Regions from separate parts of the Enterobacter cloacae complex sp. HYC080_NIDB genome, predicted to be linked through region 2. Evidence: predicted binding sites of a transcription regulator. Region 2 holds the regulator's gene; each other region holds the start of a gene.
The links. The regulator PhoB, encoded in region 2, activates phosphate uptake and scavenging genes when phosphate is short. The targets are predictions, from matches to a motif close to CTGTCATAAAACTGNCNNAT.
Positions count from the first base shown of each region.

Region 1: a site for PhoB is predicted at 1,590-1,609, ahead of O1723_RS16140 (PhoX family protein). Genes of this name have one in related genera too.
Region 3: a site for PhoB is predicted at 2,935-2,954, ahead of kdgR (DNA-binding transcriptional regulator KdgR). Genes of this name have one in related genera too.
Region 4: a site for PhoB is predicted at 1,280-1,299, ahead of phnC (phosphonate ABC transporter ATP-binding protein). Genes of this name have one in related genera too.

Region 1 is NZ_CP114212.1:3,380,642-3,384,669, reverse strand. It holds gene O1723_RS16145 (TonB-dependent receptor) at 1-1,539, shown strand, start outside; gene O1723_RS16140 (PhoX family protein) at 1,667-3,640, shown strand; gene pheP (phenylalanine transporter) at 3,743-4,028, shown strand, end outside.
Region 2 is NZ_CP114212.1:3,535,110-3,539,137, reverse strand. It holds gene sbcC (exonuclease subunit SbcC) at 1-1,052, opposite strand, end outside; gene sbcD (exonuclease subunit SbcD) at 1,049-2,254, opposite strand; gene phoB (phosphate response regulator transcription factor PhoB) at 2,441-3,130, shown strand; gene phoR (phosphate regulon sensor histidine kinase PhoR) at 3,152-4,028, shown strand, end outside.
Region 3 is NZ_CP114212.1:1,848,441-1,852,468, reverse strand. It holds gene cspE (transcription antiterminator/RNA stability regulator CspE) at 38-247, opposite strand; partial or broken gene O1723_RS08775 (DUF2627 domain-containing protein) at 260-404, opposite strand; gene O1723_RS08770 (YebO family protein) at 1,077-1,367, opposite strand; gene mgrB (PhoP/PhoQ regulatory lipoprotein MgrB) at 1,442-1,585, opposite strand; gene O1723_RS08760 (YobH family protein) at 1,746-1,985, shown strand; gene kdgR (DNA-binding transcriptional regulator KdgR) at 2,052-2,843, opposite strand; gene O1723_RS08750 (MFS transporter) at 3,022-4,028, shown strand, end outside.
Region 4 is NZ_CP114212.1:4,178,287-4,182,314, reverse strand. It holds gene phnD (phosphonate ABC transporter substrate-binding protein) at 1-381, opposite strand, end outside; gene phnC (phosphonate ABC transporter ATP-binding protein) at 404-1,192, opposite strand; gene yjdN (VOC family metalloprotein YjdN) at 1,329-1,766, opposite strand; gene O1723_RS19850 (zinc ribbon domain-containing protein YjdM) at 1,890-2,225, opposite strand; gene crfC (clamp-binding protein CrfC) at 2,822-4,028, shown strand, end outside.

The DNA of each region.
Region 1 (4,028 bases), 150 kb from region 2:
TTCGGCGCGCGCGTGAACCTGGTCCACCGTGAAGGGGAAACCGGCGTACCAAACGACCGTCGCCGCACCACGCTGCTCTCCACCGGTCTTGATTACAACGGCGACAACGTCCGCACCTCCCTGGATCTGGGCTATCAAAAGAAAACCTTCCACGGCAGCCCGACCAGCGTCAACATCTCGGCGGTGGATTTCGTGCCTGAACCGCCGAAAAACGATCGTAACTTCTCCCAGAAGTGGGCCTACAGCAACATCGAAAACGAATTTGGGATGTGGCGCAGCGAATACGACATCACCGATAACTGGACCGCCTATACCGGCCTGGGCGCGCAGCACGCGCACGAAGAAGGGATCTACAGCGCGCCGAAGCTGTTGGACAAAAGCGGCAAAGCCACGGTCAGCCGTCTGGATACTAACCGCATTAGCGATTCCGTTAGCGGCATGGCGGGCATTCGCGGGAATTTCACTACCGGCTTTGTGTCGCACAAGGTGAACGTGGGGTATTCGGCGACGACCAAAAACGAAAAAATCGCGTGGAAAATGTCGGCGACGAAGGATAACCCGACCACCAACATCTACCACAACACCGGCGTTGATATGCCGGACAGCTCCAACTTCAATGGATCAGGTGGCAAATACAGCGATCCGCTAACCAGCGGGCGCACCCGTACTCAGGGCTGGCTGCTGAGCGATACGCTGGGCGTCCTGGACGACAAGCTGCTGTTCACCGCGGGGGCGCGTCATCAGAAAGTGGTCATCCGCGGGTATAACAAAATTACCGGTGCAGAAAACGACGCGGACGGCTTCGACGGTAGCCGCTGGATGCCAACCTACGGCGTGGTTTATAAACCGTGGGAGCAGATTTCCCTTTACGCCAACCACACCGAAGCGCTGCAGCCGGGAAAAACCGCGCCGGACACCGCTACCAACTACGGTCAAAGCACCGGTATTGTTCACTCTAAACAGAATGAAATCGGCTTGAAGGCAGACTTTGGTCGCGTGGGCGGCTCTCTGGCGCTGTTTGAGATCAAAATGCCATCGGCGATCCTCGACGATGACAATCACTACGGCCTGGACGCTGAACAGCGTAACCGTGGCGTAGAGCTCAATGTTTTTGGCGAGCCCATGCTCGGGATGCGCCTGAACGCCAGCGCCACCTGGCTGCAGGCCGAGCTGGCCAAAACCAAAAACGGCGTGAATCAAGGCAACGATGCGATTGGCGTGCCGAACTTCTATGCCGTGCTGGGGGCAGAGTACGACATCAAGCCAGTTGACGGCCTGACCGCCACCGCACGCGTGAACCACTCGGGCACGCAGTATGCCGATCTCGCGAACAGCAAAAAGCTGGACAGCTATACCACGCTGGATCTGGGCATGCGCTACCGCTTCGCGTTAAACCACAATGCAAACCAGATGACCGTGCGCGCAGGCATCGACAACGTGACCAATGAAAACTACTGGGCCAGCGTGGACGATTCCGGTACCTACATCACTCAGGGCGAACCGCGAACCTTTAAGGTCTCGGTGGGCTACGAGTTCTAAGCGTTCCACCTCGTTATCCGGGGCAGGGACGCCCCAATCCCGCCGTTATCCTGTTATAAAATTGTAACAAAAGCTTCTTACACTGTTCGCCAACTCCTTACCTCTTGGCCAATGACAGGAAGCCGCTATGGGCAGACCCCTCAAATCCGTTTTTAAAAAAGAACATCGCGACGACATCACTAACCGCAGCGCTAACCCGGTTTTCTCCGAGGTTGCAGAGGTTTTCCTCTCCCGCCGTCGTTTTCTCCAGATGGGCGCCGTGGCGGGTGCTGCCGTTTCCTTTCCCTTTTTGATCGAACCTGATAGCGCCATTGCCGCGGTATCGAAGCCGTCCGCGCTGGCAAAAGCGGTGTCGCTTGGGTTTACCAGTATTCCCGTTTCCACGGACGATACGGTGAGGGTGCCGGAAGGTTATATTGCCCGCCCGTTTTATCGCTGGGGTGACCCGACGGGCATCAAAGACCACATGCCGGCATTTAAGCCAGATGCCAGCAACACGACCGACGAACAGGCCGTGCAGGCGGGGATGCACCACGACGGTATGGCGTGGTTTAGCCTGCCGCAGGGGGAGCAAAACCCGGAACATGGTCTGCTGGCGCTGAACCATGAATACATCGACAACGGGATGCTGTTTACGGACGGTATGGGGAACTGGAACCTCGACAAAGCCCGTAAGGGACAGAACGCGATGGGCGTGTCGGTGGTGGAAGTGAAAAAAACGGGCAGTGACTGGCAGGTGGTTCGCCCGTCTTCTTATGCCCGCCGTATCACCGTCAATACGCCGATGCAGCTTACCGGCCCGGCGCGGCATCAGGACTTAATGAAAACCGCCGCCGACCCGCAGGGGGAGCGCGTGCTGGGCACCATGCAAAACTGCGCCAACGGCCACACGCCGTGGGGCACCTACCTCACCTGCGAGGAGAACTGGTCGGATATTTTTGTCAAAAAAGCCGATCTCAATCCGCTGGAAAAACGCTACGGCATCAGCGACAGCGATGAGTCCTACCGCTGGAACGAGGTGGATGAGCGGTTTAGCGTCGATAAAACGCCTAACGAGCCTAACCGGTTCGGCTGGGTGGTAGAGATTGACCCCTACGACCCGACCTCCACACCGCGCAAGCACACCGCACTTGGCCGCTTCAAGCACGAGGGGGCCGCCGTTACGCTCGCCGCCGATAATCGCGTGGTGGTCTATATGGGGGACGATCAGAAGTTTGAGTACATTTATAAATTCGTCTCTGACAAAAAATACGATCCTGCGAACCGTGAGGCCAATATGCAGCTGCTGACCTCGGGTACGCTGTATGTTGCCAGGTTCAATGAAGAGGGAAGCGGCGACTGGCTGCCGCTGATCTTCGGGCAGAATGGCCTGGATAAAAGCCACGGTTTTGAAAACCAGGGCGATCTGCTGATTAAAACCCGCCTGGCGGCTGACGTGGTGGGGGCGACGAAAATGGATCGCCCGGAGTGGATAGCCGTCGATCCGCACGCCAGCGGCAGCGTCTACTGTACGCTCACCAACAACAGCGATCGCGGTAAAGAGGGGAAAGCCCCGGTCGATGCCGCCAACCCGCGTGCTAATAACGTGTTTGGTCATATTATGCACTGGCACGAAGAGGGGGCCGATCCTGCCGCCGCACGCTTTACATGGGATATTCTGGTCATGGGCGGGCGCACAGACAGCGACGATCCGAAGGCCAAAGGCTCTATGCAGGGCGCGGCATTCGGCAGCCCGGATGGTCTGTCGTTCGATCATCAGGGCGTTCTGTGGATCCAGACCGACGTCTCTTCCAGCACGATCAACAAAAAAGCGTATGAGGGGATGGGCAATAACCAGATGGTGGCCACCATTCCGGGCAGCAATGAGTTTCGTCGTTTCCTGACGGGCCCGCGTGGGTGTGAAATCACCGGTATTGCGTTTACGCCGGACAACCGGACGCTGTTTATCAATATTCAGCATCCGGGAGAGGGCGGGGATGACATTACCGACCCGGCCAATCCGCGTGCTGTCTCTAACTGGCCAGACGCCAGCCCGAACGGACGCCCGCGTTCGTCAACGGTGGTGATCGTCAAAGCGGACGGCGGGATCATCGGGTCGTGACGTTAATCCGCCGGGCGCATGCGCTGGCCCGGCGTTAAACTTGCTACCACCAGCATGAAGTGTTAAAACGTGCCCCTTCTAAAAAAGAGACAGGGGTAGGGCGTGAAAGACGCGTCATCCGCTTCAGGCCATGGTAGCGCTGAAGCCTCGTCGGATCAGAATCCGACGCTGCAACGTGGTTTGCAAAATCGACATATTCAGTTAATTGCCCTCGGCGGCGCGATTGGTACCGGGTTGTTTCTCGGCATCGGCCCCGCCATTCAAATGGCTGGCCCTGCAGTACTGCTGGGATACGGCATCGCCGGGATTATCGCCTTCCTGATCATGCGCCAGCTCGGCGAAATGGTCGTTGAAGAGCCGGTGTCAGGCTCCTTCGCACACTTTGCTT
Region 2 (4,028 bases):
CACTGCGCCAGCGCCGTCAGTTCAGTATGAAGCTCGGCGTGGGTACGCAGGGCAGTATTACGGATCCGCGCGCGCAGCGCGGTTTTGGCTTGTAAGCGAGTATTTACTTCAATAATTCGCTGCTGGGTTTGCGTCAGACGCGCGGTTTGCTCCTGCTGGTGCGCCCAGAGCGGACGAAGCTGGGCGGCGGGCTGCGCAAGCTGGAGCTTTGCCAGCTCAGGCGCAGCGTCCGTCAGAGCCTGTTGTGCCTGCTGCTGCAATGCGGTGATGCGTTGTTGCTCGCGCACAAGCTCATCATGACGGGTAAGCCACTGAAAATGTTTCTGCTGGTTTTGCTGCTGTGCCAGCAACGTTTTCTCTTCGTCAGTAAGTGCCTGCAAACTTTGCTGTAATTGCTGCTGCTGTTCTTCACTCAGCAGCACGACGCCCGCTGCCTGCGCCTCGCACTTTTCCAGCAGGCTGCGGGCGGCTTTGTGTTTTTCAAACACCATGGCGGAAATCTGGCCGTAGATTTCGGTGCCTGTCAGCTCTTCCAGCAGCTCTGCGCGATCGCTCGGTTTGGCATTCAGGAAGGCGGCAAATTGCCCCTGTGAGAGCAACATTGAACGGGTAAAGCGGCCATAGTCCAGACCGGTGAGCGCGGCGGTTTGCTCCAGCTTGTCCGTGACTTTATCGGCGAGGATTTTGCCATCTTCGCAGCGGGCCAGCTCCACGCGCGGCGCCTGCAGGTTGCCGTCCGGCTGGTTGCGTGCCCGGTTCTGGCTCCAGAAGGCGCGGTAGGCGATGCCTTTTACCTCAAACTCCACTTCCGCCAGACACTCGGCGGTATCTCGCGTCATCAGGTCGTTTTGTGCCTGGGAAACCTTACTCAGGCGCGGCGTTTCGTGATAAAGCGCCAGACAGATGGCGTCGAGCAGGGTGGTTTTACCTGCGCCTGTGGCGCCGGTAATGGCAAACAGCCCGTTGCTGGCAAAGGGTTCAGCGGTAAAGTCAATTTTCCACTCGCCCTTGAGGGAGTTGAGATTTTTCAGACGCAGGCTCAAAATTTTCATGCGTTTTCTTCCTCGTCATTGAGGGCATGCAGGGTATGGGTGAACAGTTCGCTGAGTCTTTCGCGCTTCGCGTCGTCAATATCCTCCTGCAAGAGCCTGCGCTCAAACACCTCTTCTACCCGCAACTCGCTGAGCGTTTCCCGCTGGGCGCTTAACAGAATTTTCTCGCGCTGCTCGCGGCTGCGGCGCACCAGTAAGACCTCTACCGGCAAGTCTTCCGTCAGCGCCTGGATTTTTCGCTGCATATCATGCAGGTAGTCATCCGTAGTGATTTCGATATCCAGCCAGACGGGGGGATTAAGCGCGGTGCCGCGCCACTGTTCAAGCTGAGCGGTGATGGCCTCCAGATCGCCTTTCAGCACCGCCAGCGGCTGGGTGACCGGCACCTCCAGCGTCTCGACGGCACTGAGTTTGCCCTCGCTGAAGCTCACCAGATGCACGGATTTGGCTTTGCCGGTTTCATCGAAACTGAGCGAAATAGGGGATCCGCAGTAGCGAATATGTTCGCAGCCGCCGATAACCTGGGCGCGGTGAATATGCCCGAGCGCAATGTAGTCCGCAGGCGGGAAGTTCTGCGCCGGAAAGGCGTCCAGCGTGCCGATATAGATGTCACGCACGGCGTCACTTTTACTGGCCCCAACGGTGGTGAGATGCCCGGTCGCAATCACCGGTATCGGCTGTTCGCCACGCAGGTTGCAGGCATCCGCGTGCTGCTGGTGATAATAGTCGGTGATGGCCTGTAATAAATGTTGCTGCTTTTCCGTGCCCGACAGTCCCGCCTGACTTTGTACGATATCGCGCGGGCGTAAAAAGGGGATCGGGCACAGCACCGCCCCCGGCGTACCGTCGCGTTTTTTCAGGATCTGCGGGGCATGCCCGGCGCTGGCGACGACGGTAGTATTGAGAAACGCCAGAATGTCGCGGGATTCATTGAGCGTTGCCACGGAGTCATGGTTACCGGCGACTATCACCAGATGACAGCCGGTCTGCTGCAAATTCACCACGAAGCGGTTATACAGCTCGCGCGCATAGCTGGGGGGCGACCCCGTATCAAAGATGTCACCCGCGACAATAATCGCATCGACCTCGTGGGCCTGCGCCGTCTCCAGCAGCCAGTTCAGGAACGCTTCATGTTCAGCCGCACGGCTTTTGCTGTAAAAATTTTGACCGAGATGCCAGTCCGAGGTGTGAAGTATGCGCATAGCGGTTCCGTGGCAAAAATGAGAAAGCAGGATTATAAACGTTCAGAGAAGGGAAAATAACCGCTGTAATAAAACAACGGTTTGCCCGCTACCGTGGTAATGTTTTTCATAAATCTGTCATAAATCTGACGCATAATGGCGCCGAATTACAAACGTGTAACTTAATAAGATAAGACAGGGCAAAGTATGGCGAGACGTATTCTGGTCGTAGAAGATGAAGCTCCAATTCGTGAAATGGTGTGCTTCGTGCTCGAGCAAAATGGCTTCCAGCCGGTTGAAGCGGAAGATTATGACAGCGCAGTGAACCAGCTGAATGAACCCTGGCCCGATCTGATTCTGCTGGACTGGATGTTGCCTGGCGGCTCCGGACTGCAGTTTATCAAACACCTGAAGCGTGAGGCACTGACCCGCGACATCCCGGTTGTCATGCTCACGGCGCGCGGAGAGGAAGAGGATCGCGTGCGCGGACTAGAAACCGGCGCGGACGATTACATCACTAAACCGTTCTCCCCAAAAGAGCTGGTCGCCCGCATTAAAGCCGTGATGCGCCGTATTTCACCGATGGCGGTGGAAGAGGTGATAGAGATGCAGGGACTCAGCCTTGACCCTACCTCGCACCGCGTGATGACCGGCGAAAACCCCCTCGATATGGGCCCTACCGAATTTAAACTCCTGCACTTCTTTATGACTCACCCGGAACGCGTATACAGCCGCGAGCAGTTGCTGAATAACGTCTGGGGAACTAACGTGTATGTCGAAGACCGGACGGTTGACGTACATATTCGCCGCCTGCGAAAAGCGCTGGAACTGAGCGGCCACGATCGCATGGTACAGACGGTCCGCGGCACGGGTTATCGTTTTTCGACCCGTTTCTGAACAATGACAGGAGTGTGACGCGTGCTGGAACGTCTGTCATGGAAAAGGCTCGTCTTTGAACTGATCTTATGCTGTATTCCGGCCTTCCTTCTTGGGGCCTTTCTCGGACATCTGCCGTGGTTTCTGCTGGCGTCGGTCACCGGGCTGCTGATCTGGCATTTCTGGAACCTGCTGCGCCTCTCCTGGTGGCTGTGGGTTGACCGCAGTATGACCCCACCGCCGGGCAGCGGCAGCTGGGAGCCCCTGCTGTACGGCCTGCACCAGATGCAGATGCGTAATAAAAAGCGCCGTCGCGAGCTGGGAAGCCTGATTAAGCGTTTTCGCAGCGGGGCGGAGTCGTTGCCGGATGCGGTCATCCTGACCACTGAAGAAGGCACCATCTTCTGGTGTAACGGCCTGGCGCAACAGCTGCTGGGCCTTCGCTGGCCGGACGATAACGGTCAGAACATCCTTAACCTTTTACGCTATCCCGAATTCACGCTGTATCTGAAAAAGCGTGATTTTACCCGCCCGCACAATCTGAAGCTCAATAATGGTCGCCATCTGGAAATCCGCGTGATGCCTTACAGCGATAAGCAGTGGCTGATGGTGGCGCGCGATGTCACCCAAATGCACCAGCTTGAGGGCGCGCGCCGTAATTTCTTTGCGAACGTCAGCCACGAACTGCGTACTCCGTTGACCGTGCTTCAGGGCTATCTGGAGATGATGCAGGAGCAAACGCTGGAAGGTGCGCCGCGTGAAAAAGCGCTGCATACCATGCGCGAGCAAACGCATCGCATGGAAGGGCTGGTGAAGCAGCTGCTGACGCTCTCGAAGATTGAAGCGGCGCCTACGCTTGCGCTGAATGACACGATAGATGTGCCGATGATGCTGCGGGTCGTGGAGCGTGAAGCGCAGA
Region 3 (4,028 bases), 1.7 Mb from region 2:
ATTGAAGTGCTACGCGCTTCAGTCAGCAGCGGTTCGATCAGATAGCAGTTACGTTAACTGCAGCTGGGCCTTTCTGGCCGTCCTGAATTTCGAACTCAACGTTCTGGCCTTCAGCCAGAGTTTTGAAGCCGTTACCCTGGATTGCAGAGAAGTGTACGAACACGTCTTTGCTGCCGTCAGCAGGAGTAATGAAACCAAAACCTTTAGACTCGTTGAACCACTTAACTTGACCTTTAATCTTTGCCATTTGCAAAATTCCTTAGAGTGTTTTCTTAGCCCGCAGGCATTGACTGAGATAAAACTGAGACATTACTGCATGAGGCACTAATATAAGGTTCGGCAGAGAAGCGGTATTCAACGACAACGTGTTTACTCAGGACTTCTTTACTGAAAATGCCACACATAAACAGAACTGTACCTCGTTTGACCCAAAACGTGTTATCACACACTATGTTTAATATGGCAAGCCATTTTTAAACATGTCTCGATCCGCCGCACAAATTCGAACACTGTCTGTAAGGATTTGCACAATTATGCGCGATACACACAGACAGCTTAACGCTCTTACACAGGCTCTACGGTGCTTTCGCAAGCACTGTAATCTAAGACTTTTTTAACATAGCTCATTCATTACAATGCGTCCAGCAACCGTGAAAAGAAATCTTCGGAATTGATTGAGTTAGAACAAATTGTGAAAACTTATGCTTAAATCATTGCAACGGGGGGCGTATTGTTTCAGGAAAAACTCGATGTTAATAATCCGCACCGAACTGTATTAAAATGCAGCAGGTAATAAGGAGGGTTATGCACCAAAATAATGAAATTTTTATGACGCTGCATCAAAACAAGGCAAGCAAAACGTTTCGATAAAAATAAAACATTTTTGAGCGTAGATACATACAGAATATATGCAACAATTCATCGCTTCGTTTATAAGGATAAATAATCGCCAGTTTTCAGTATCCTGAAAGTACTATTAACTGGTGCTAAATTATCTGCCTTGCCACTTAACGCGTTTTCAGGGAGGGATTACACCTGGACTGAACCAGACCACAGTCCCTCCCGGGACACGGCAATCAGCGCTCAGCCACCAGACGGATAAAATCGTCCTGATCCTGGTTGTTTTCAGCGACAGCCTCTTTTGACTCGTCTTTCCCTTCCGGTTCGTTAGCCTCGCACAGACGACGCAGCAGCGCATTCTGACGCTTTTGCTGATCGAGCAGCGCTTCCAGCAGTTCAATCTGTTCGTTTGTACGGGAACTGGCACGGTTCACGAAAAACCAAATGACCAGACCCACCAGCAGAACAACCAAAGAGATCATCAGGGATGCTACATTCAGCAACCCTGAGTTCAGTAACTCACCCATTTCACCACCTCAATAAAAACGCCTATTTTACCACTGGTGCGAAGGAAGGAAATCACCTTAAGAAAAAATGCGTGCTACCACGGGATAAACTTATTGATTGCGCAAACGCCGCTAAAAAACTGTACATCCTGATCGCACATCACATTGATCGTCTGCGTCCATAACACCACGCACGCTATCAGTACGACAATCAGAATCACCCAGCGTATTTTTTTCACTCCACACTCCGTCTAAAGACCTGATACAACCAGGTTATCACGGTGACCTTAAACAAGGACTAACTGTACCAACATCAGGTCTTTTTCAGAATCCTGCACTTGTTTCATTACGTAAACCGTTTAGGCTAGCATCATGATAACAACGATAAAAGAGGTAACAATGCGCGTAATCATTCGAACGATTATAGTACTGGCGATACTCTGGATTGGACTTTTGTTAACCGGCTACGGTGTGCTTGTGGGAAGCACCGAAAATGCAGCAGGCTTAGGTATTCAGTGTAAGTACGTAACAGCACAAGGCGTAAGCACGGCGCAGTATCTCCATTCTGATAGCGGCATCATTGGTTTAACCAACTGCCCGGTACTGAGAAAGATGTCCGTCGTGGTTGATAATGGCTAACTGGCCTGGTTAACCACTGACGAAAAACGCCGCAGAAGATGCGGCGTTTTTTTATGCTAAAACGCGTTAAAAGGGATAGTCGTGATAGCCCATCTGCTCGGAAATCTTACGCGCGGCAGTGTGCAGAATAGCCACATACTCGTGCAGACGCTCTTCTGAGAAGCGCAGGGTTGGGAAAGAGATACTTAAACCCGCGATCACCACGCCAAAACGGTCAAACACCGGAACGCCGATGCAGCGCAGCCCTTCTTCCTGCTCTTCGTTATCTTCGCCGTATCCTTGTTCACGCACCTTGTCGAGTACCGTTAACAGTTCATCAGTATTGGTAATGGTTCGTTCCGTACTGCGTTTATATTCCACGCCATCAAGGATCTGCTTCACCTCTTCGCGATCGCGCCACGCCAGCAGAACCTTGCCAATTGCCGTGCTATAAAGCGGGTTGCGGCGGCCAATGCGCGAATACATACGCAGGTTGTACATGGAGTCGATTTTATGGATGTAAACAATGCTGTCTTCATCCAGTGCACCCAGGTGGATGGTCTCTTTGGTCAGACGGGAGATCTCACGCATCTGAATGTCCGCGCTGCGGATCAAATCAACGTTTTGCAGCGCCCGGGCCCCCAGTTCGAACAGCTTTAGCGTCAGAGAGTATTTTTCAGACTCTCCTTCCTGCGCTACATAACCCAGTGACTTCATGGTTTGCAAAAAGCGGTAAACGGTGCTTTTCGACATCATCACACGCTGCGACAACTCTGTAATACCAATTTCACGCTCTTCTCCGAGCGCCTGTAAGATGCCAAACACCTTCAGCACGGAAGAAACAGAATCTGGCTGCTTATCCAAATCCGCAATTGCCATTTACCACCTCATAGAGAGTGTTTTATAAAAATCAGAACCGGTTTTTATTATAAATTCCTGTGATGTTACCTGCAATCAATGCGCGTTTGTTTCGTTACAAATCTGCGACATATAACGGCGTTAACAGTGCTAAAATCGTTACCCTGAGAATAATTTCACCCTGAGCTTTTTATCCCCGATGGAAAAGAACCTTTCCGATGGTCTGCCTTTGCCCCTGCGGTATGGCGCCATTGCTACGATTATTATTGGGATCTCAATGGCCGTCCTCGATGGCGCGATTGCGAACGTTGCCCTGCCCACTATCGCCAGCGACCTGCAGGCCTCCCCGGCCAGCTCGATATGGATTGTTAACGCCTATCAGATTGCGATTGTGATTTCCCTGCTCTCCTTCTCTTTCCTCGGCGACATGTTCGGCCACCGTCGGGTCTATCAGTGCGGCCTGGTAGTGTTCACCTTTACCTCGCTGTTATGCGCCCTGTCTGACTCATTGCACACGCTGACGCTGGCGCGCATAGCGCAGGGCTTTGGCGGTGCGGCGCTGATGAGTGTAAATACGGCATTGATCCGCTTGATCTATCCGCAACGCCACCTTGGACGCGGGATGGGGATAAACTCGTTTATTGTCGCGGTTTCCTCCGCCGCCGGACCAACAATTGCAGCAGCCATACTTTCTGTTGCCTCATGGCAATGGCTCTTTGCCATAAACGTGCCGCTGGGTATCGTGGCTATCTTCTTTGCCCTGCGTTTTCTTCCTGCTAACGGCCCCAAAAGTACCATGCCGCGTTTTGACGTCCCCAGCGCAGTGATGAATGCACTGACCTTTGGTCTGCTGATTACAGCCCTGAGCGGCTTTGCTCAGGGGCAATCCATGGCGCTTACCGGCATCGAGCTTATCGCCCTGCTGGTAACAGGATTCTTCTTTGTTCGCCGTCAGCTCGCCCTGCCCGTTCCTTTGCTGCCGGTAGATCTGCTGCGTATCCCCCTCTTTTCGCTCTCCATCTGTACGTCCATTTGCTCGTTCTGCGCTCAGATGCTGGCGCTGGTTTCTCTGCCCTTCTTTCTGCAAAGCGTGGTAGGACGTTCGGAGGTGGAGACCGGGCTGCTGCTAACGCCCTGGCCACTGGCGACGATGGTGATGGCGCCGCTGGCGGGTTACTTAATTGAACGTATCCATGCCGGTTTGTT
Region 4 (4,028 bases), 640 kb from region 2:
TTTGTTCACGATCAGCACGCTCCAGTAGCCCGGGGAGCCATCTGCCGCAACGGTCTGGGCAAAGACCTGGCCGTTGGCGCGGTCTACCGCTTCCATTGCGGAGAGGTTGCCGTACCAGGCGATGTCGACTTTATTAAAGCGCATTCCCTGGATAATGCCCGCGTAGTCCGGGGCGAAGAAGGCATTCACTTTGATCCCCAGTTTGGTTTCCATATCTTTCAGGAACGGTTCCCACTGAGGCTTCAGGTTCTGCTGTGATTCCGTCGAAATAATGCCGAAGTTCAGCGCTTTTTCCTGCTCTTCCGCATACGCCGGGCTTAACAGGGTGCTGATGCTGAACATGCTGGTAAAGGCCAGCGCGGCAACGGCTTTGTAGTTCATTTCCATTCCTCGTTATGGGGAGTTATGCAGCCTGCGCGCGCTCTTCGACGCGGTTTACGCTGCGGTAGAGATGATCAAAACGTTCGTTATCAAACTGGTGGCTTGCGCCGTCAAAGAACACATGGCCCTGACGCAGGGCGACAATGCGCTCGCAGTAGCGCAGGGCGTAATCCACCTGATGCAGCGTTACCACCACGGTAATGCCGTCGTTCTGGTTAATGTCGCGCAGGGTTTCCATCACGATGCGGGCGGATTCCGGGTCCAGCGAGGCGATAGGTTCATCGGCCAGAATGATTTTTGCTTTCTGCATCAGGGCGCGGGCGATGGCGACGCGCTGCTGTTGTCCACCGGACAGGGTGGAGACACGCTGGTGGGCCAGGTGTGCCATACCGACGCGAGTCAACGCCTGAAGAGCTTCCTGCTTCTGGGAAGGTGAGAACCAGCGCAGGCAGGTGCGCCAGAACGGTGTGCTGCCGAGTGCGCCAATCAGCACGTTCTCCAGTACCGTCAGGCGATTGACCAGGTTGAACTGCTGGAAGATGTAGCCCGTCTGGGCACGGCTCTTGCGGATATCACTTGCCAGACGCCCGGCGCGCTGCACCGTGTTGCCCAGCAATTCGACGTGACTTTCCGGGGTTTTATCGCAGGTGATAAGACCGCTTAAATGGCGCAGAAGGGTGGATTTACCGGAGCCAGAAGGGCCGAGAAGCGCCACCATGTCGCCCTGCTGGACGGTCAGATCAACGGCATGCAGCGCCTTGTTGTGATTGAAGGTCTTGCTCAGTTTCTCGACGCGGATGACAGTTTGCATGTGCGGGGCCTCACGATAAATGTGGCCTCATGCTGGCGCATCAATGTGACATTTGGGTTAAGTCTGGGTTGCGGGAATTTGAAGAGTTGAGGGGAGTTTGATGACAGGCGGAGGCGGACCGCCCACCGCCAGAAAATTAGTGCTGCTGCTTAACGACGTTAATCATCCACGGTACGCCGTATTTATCGGTGACTTTACCGAAACCGTGCGCCCAGAAGGTCTCCTGCCACGCCATGTCGATATTGCCGCCAGCGGCGAGGTTGTCGAACCAGCGCTTGCCTTCTGACACATCCTGCGTGTCGAGCACCAGCGTGAACCCGGCATACTGCGCGTTGCTGCCCGGCGGCTGCCCGTCGCTCATCATGATGTCGCTGCCCGCAATGCGGACGTTAGAGTGGGCGATAGCGGAATCAGGAAACTGCATGCCGGACGGACAGCCTTCTTCACTGCTGTCGCTTTTGGGCATTTCACCGAAAGTGATTTTATAGAGGAGTTCAGCGCCGACGGCCTGCTGATAAAAGGCGGTTGCCTCTGCACAGTTGCCGGCGAAGGAGATGTAGGGACTTAACGGCATATTCTTTACCTCACGTAAGAAAAGCCCATTAAGTGTAGTTCTTTTTTTGTAGGCCGGATAAGCGTAGCGCATCCGGAAAAAGCGCCCGGCGGCGCTTCGGTTATCGGGCCTACAGGAGAAAAATCAGTTCTTTTTCACGAACTCAGATTTCAGTTTCATCGGACCGAAGCCGTCAATTTTGCAGTCGATATTATGATCGCCTTCAACCAGACGAATGTTCTTCACTTTGGTACCGATCTTCAGCATGGAAGAGCTGCCTTTGACTTTCAGATCTTTAACCACGGTGACGCTGTCGCCATCCGCCAGCAGGTTACCGTTCGCATCTTTTACGATCAGGGCATCTGCATCCTGTGCCGGTTCGGCATCATTCCATTCATGTGCACATTCCGGGCAGATGAACATGCCATTATCTTCATAGGTGTATTCAGAATTGCATTTCGGGCAGTGTGGGAGAGACATATCGGTATCCTCAAAAAAGTGTTAACACGCTGGAAAATGCCAGCTAAATGACGGCAGTGTGCCGAAAAAGGCGGCAAGTATAGCGCAAATCCACACGTTTGTCGGTGATATTCTGAATTTAAAAAAAAGCAAAAAATGTGTCGGGAGTGACACTTCCTGTCAGTCAGTTAAGCGATGCTAACGTCATTAACACGGTGGAAAGAGAAGTCGCTAAATATATCGAATATTTTATTGTGGCAAATTGCTACGCACCTTCATTTCGGATAAGGTGAAGCAACACATTGTTATTTATCTTTGGTCTTTGCTGCCATGCATTTCGTATGGTTGTGGCATAACCCGTTCTTTTTAGGTGGATAAATAATGATGATATATCCTGAAGTTTCTTAAAAAGGGCTACGCTTTTTATCTTTTGGCTGTCAGGCCTTGAGGAGAGCTTTACACGCCATGCAAGGATAGCCATTTATTTCTGATTATCTTCAATCAGTTATATTCCGGTGAACATGTTTTCCACACGTGATCATATAAGCCTGAACATCATAATTAATACCAGTGGCTTAATAAAAGTAATAAATTTGCGTTAAGGAAAGGCTTTTATCATGCACACACAGACCATTTTTGAATTAAGCCAGGAAGCTGAGCGTTTGTTACAGCTTGCCCTGCAAAATCTTGATACCTTGAAGTCAATGCCGACAGCGATGCTGGAGAACACGACGGCCGCTATTACGGGTGAAAAGAACAACGTTCTGCCTTTGCATTTTAGTGCGCGGGGTGTCGAAGCGCAGCAGGCAATGCTGAATAATGAATTACGCAAAATAACACGTCTGGAAATGGTTCTGGCTATCGTTGGTACCATGAAAGCGGGGAAATCGACCACCATTAATGCCATTGTGGGGACCGAAGTGTTGCCTAATCGCAACCGCCCAATGACGGCGCTTCCTACCCTGATTCGTCATACGCCAGGCCAGAAAGAGCCGGTACTCCATTTCTCACATGTCTCGCCTATTGATGATTTGATCCAGCTGCTGCAGAAACAACTCTGCGATTACGATCGCGGGAAGCTGGCTCAGCATCTGGAAATTGATAAAGACATGAATACGCTGCTGGAACGCATTGAAAAAGGTGAAGCCTTTGAAAAGCATCATCTTGGAGCGCAGCCAATATTTCATTGCCTGAAAAGCCTCAATGACCTGGTCAGACTCTCTCAGGCGCTGGGCGTGGCGTTTCCGTTTTCAGAATACGCGGCCATTGAACACATTCCGGTCATTGAAGTGGAGTTCGTGCATCTTGCGGGTCTGGATGCCCACCTCGGGCAACTGACGCTGCTCGATACCCCTGGGCCTAATGAGGCCGGACAGCCGCATCTGCAAAAAATGCTGAGTGAGCAGTTAGCCCGCGCATCGGCGGTGCTGGCGGTAATGGATTATACCCAGCTTAAATCTATATCTGATGAAGAGGTCCGTCAGGCTATTTCGGTGGCGGGGAAATCCGTGCCTCTGTATGCCCTGGTGAATAAATTCGACCAGAAAGATCGCAATAGCGATGATGAAGAGCAGGTCCGGGCGATGATCTCCGGTACCTTAATGAAAGGCAATATTTCGCCTGGCCAGATCTACCCTGTCTCCTCCATGTGGGCGTATCTGGCGAACCGCGCTCGCTACGAGATGAATACCCACGGACAACTGCCGGATCATCAGGAGCAACCCTGGGTGCAGGATTTTGCCGAAGCCGCCCTCGGTCGCCGCTGGCGTACGGCGGACCTGGATGATATTGGCCATATCCGTCATGCCGCCGATTTGCTCTGGG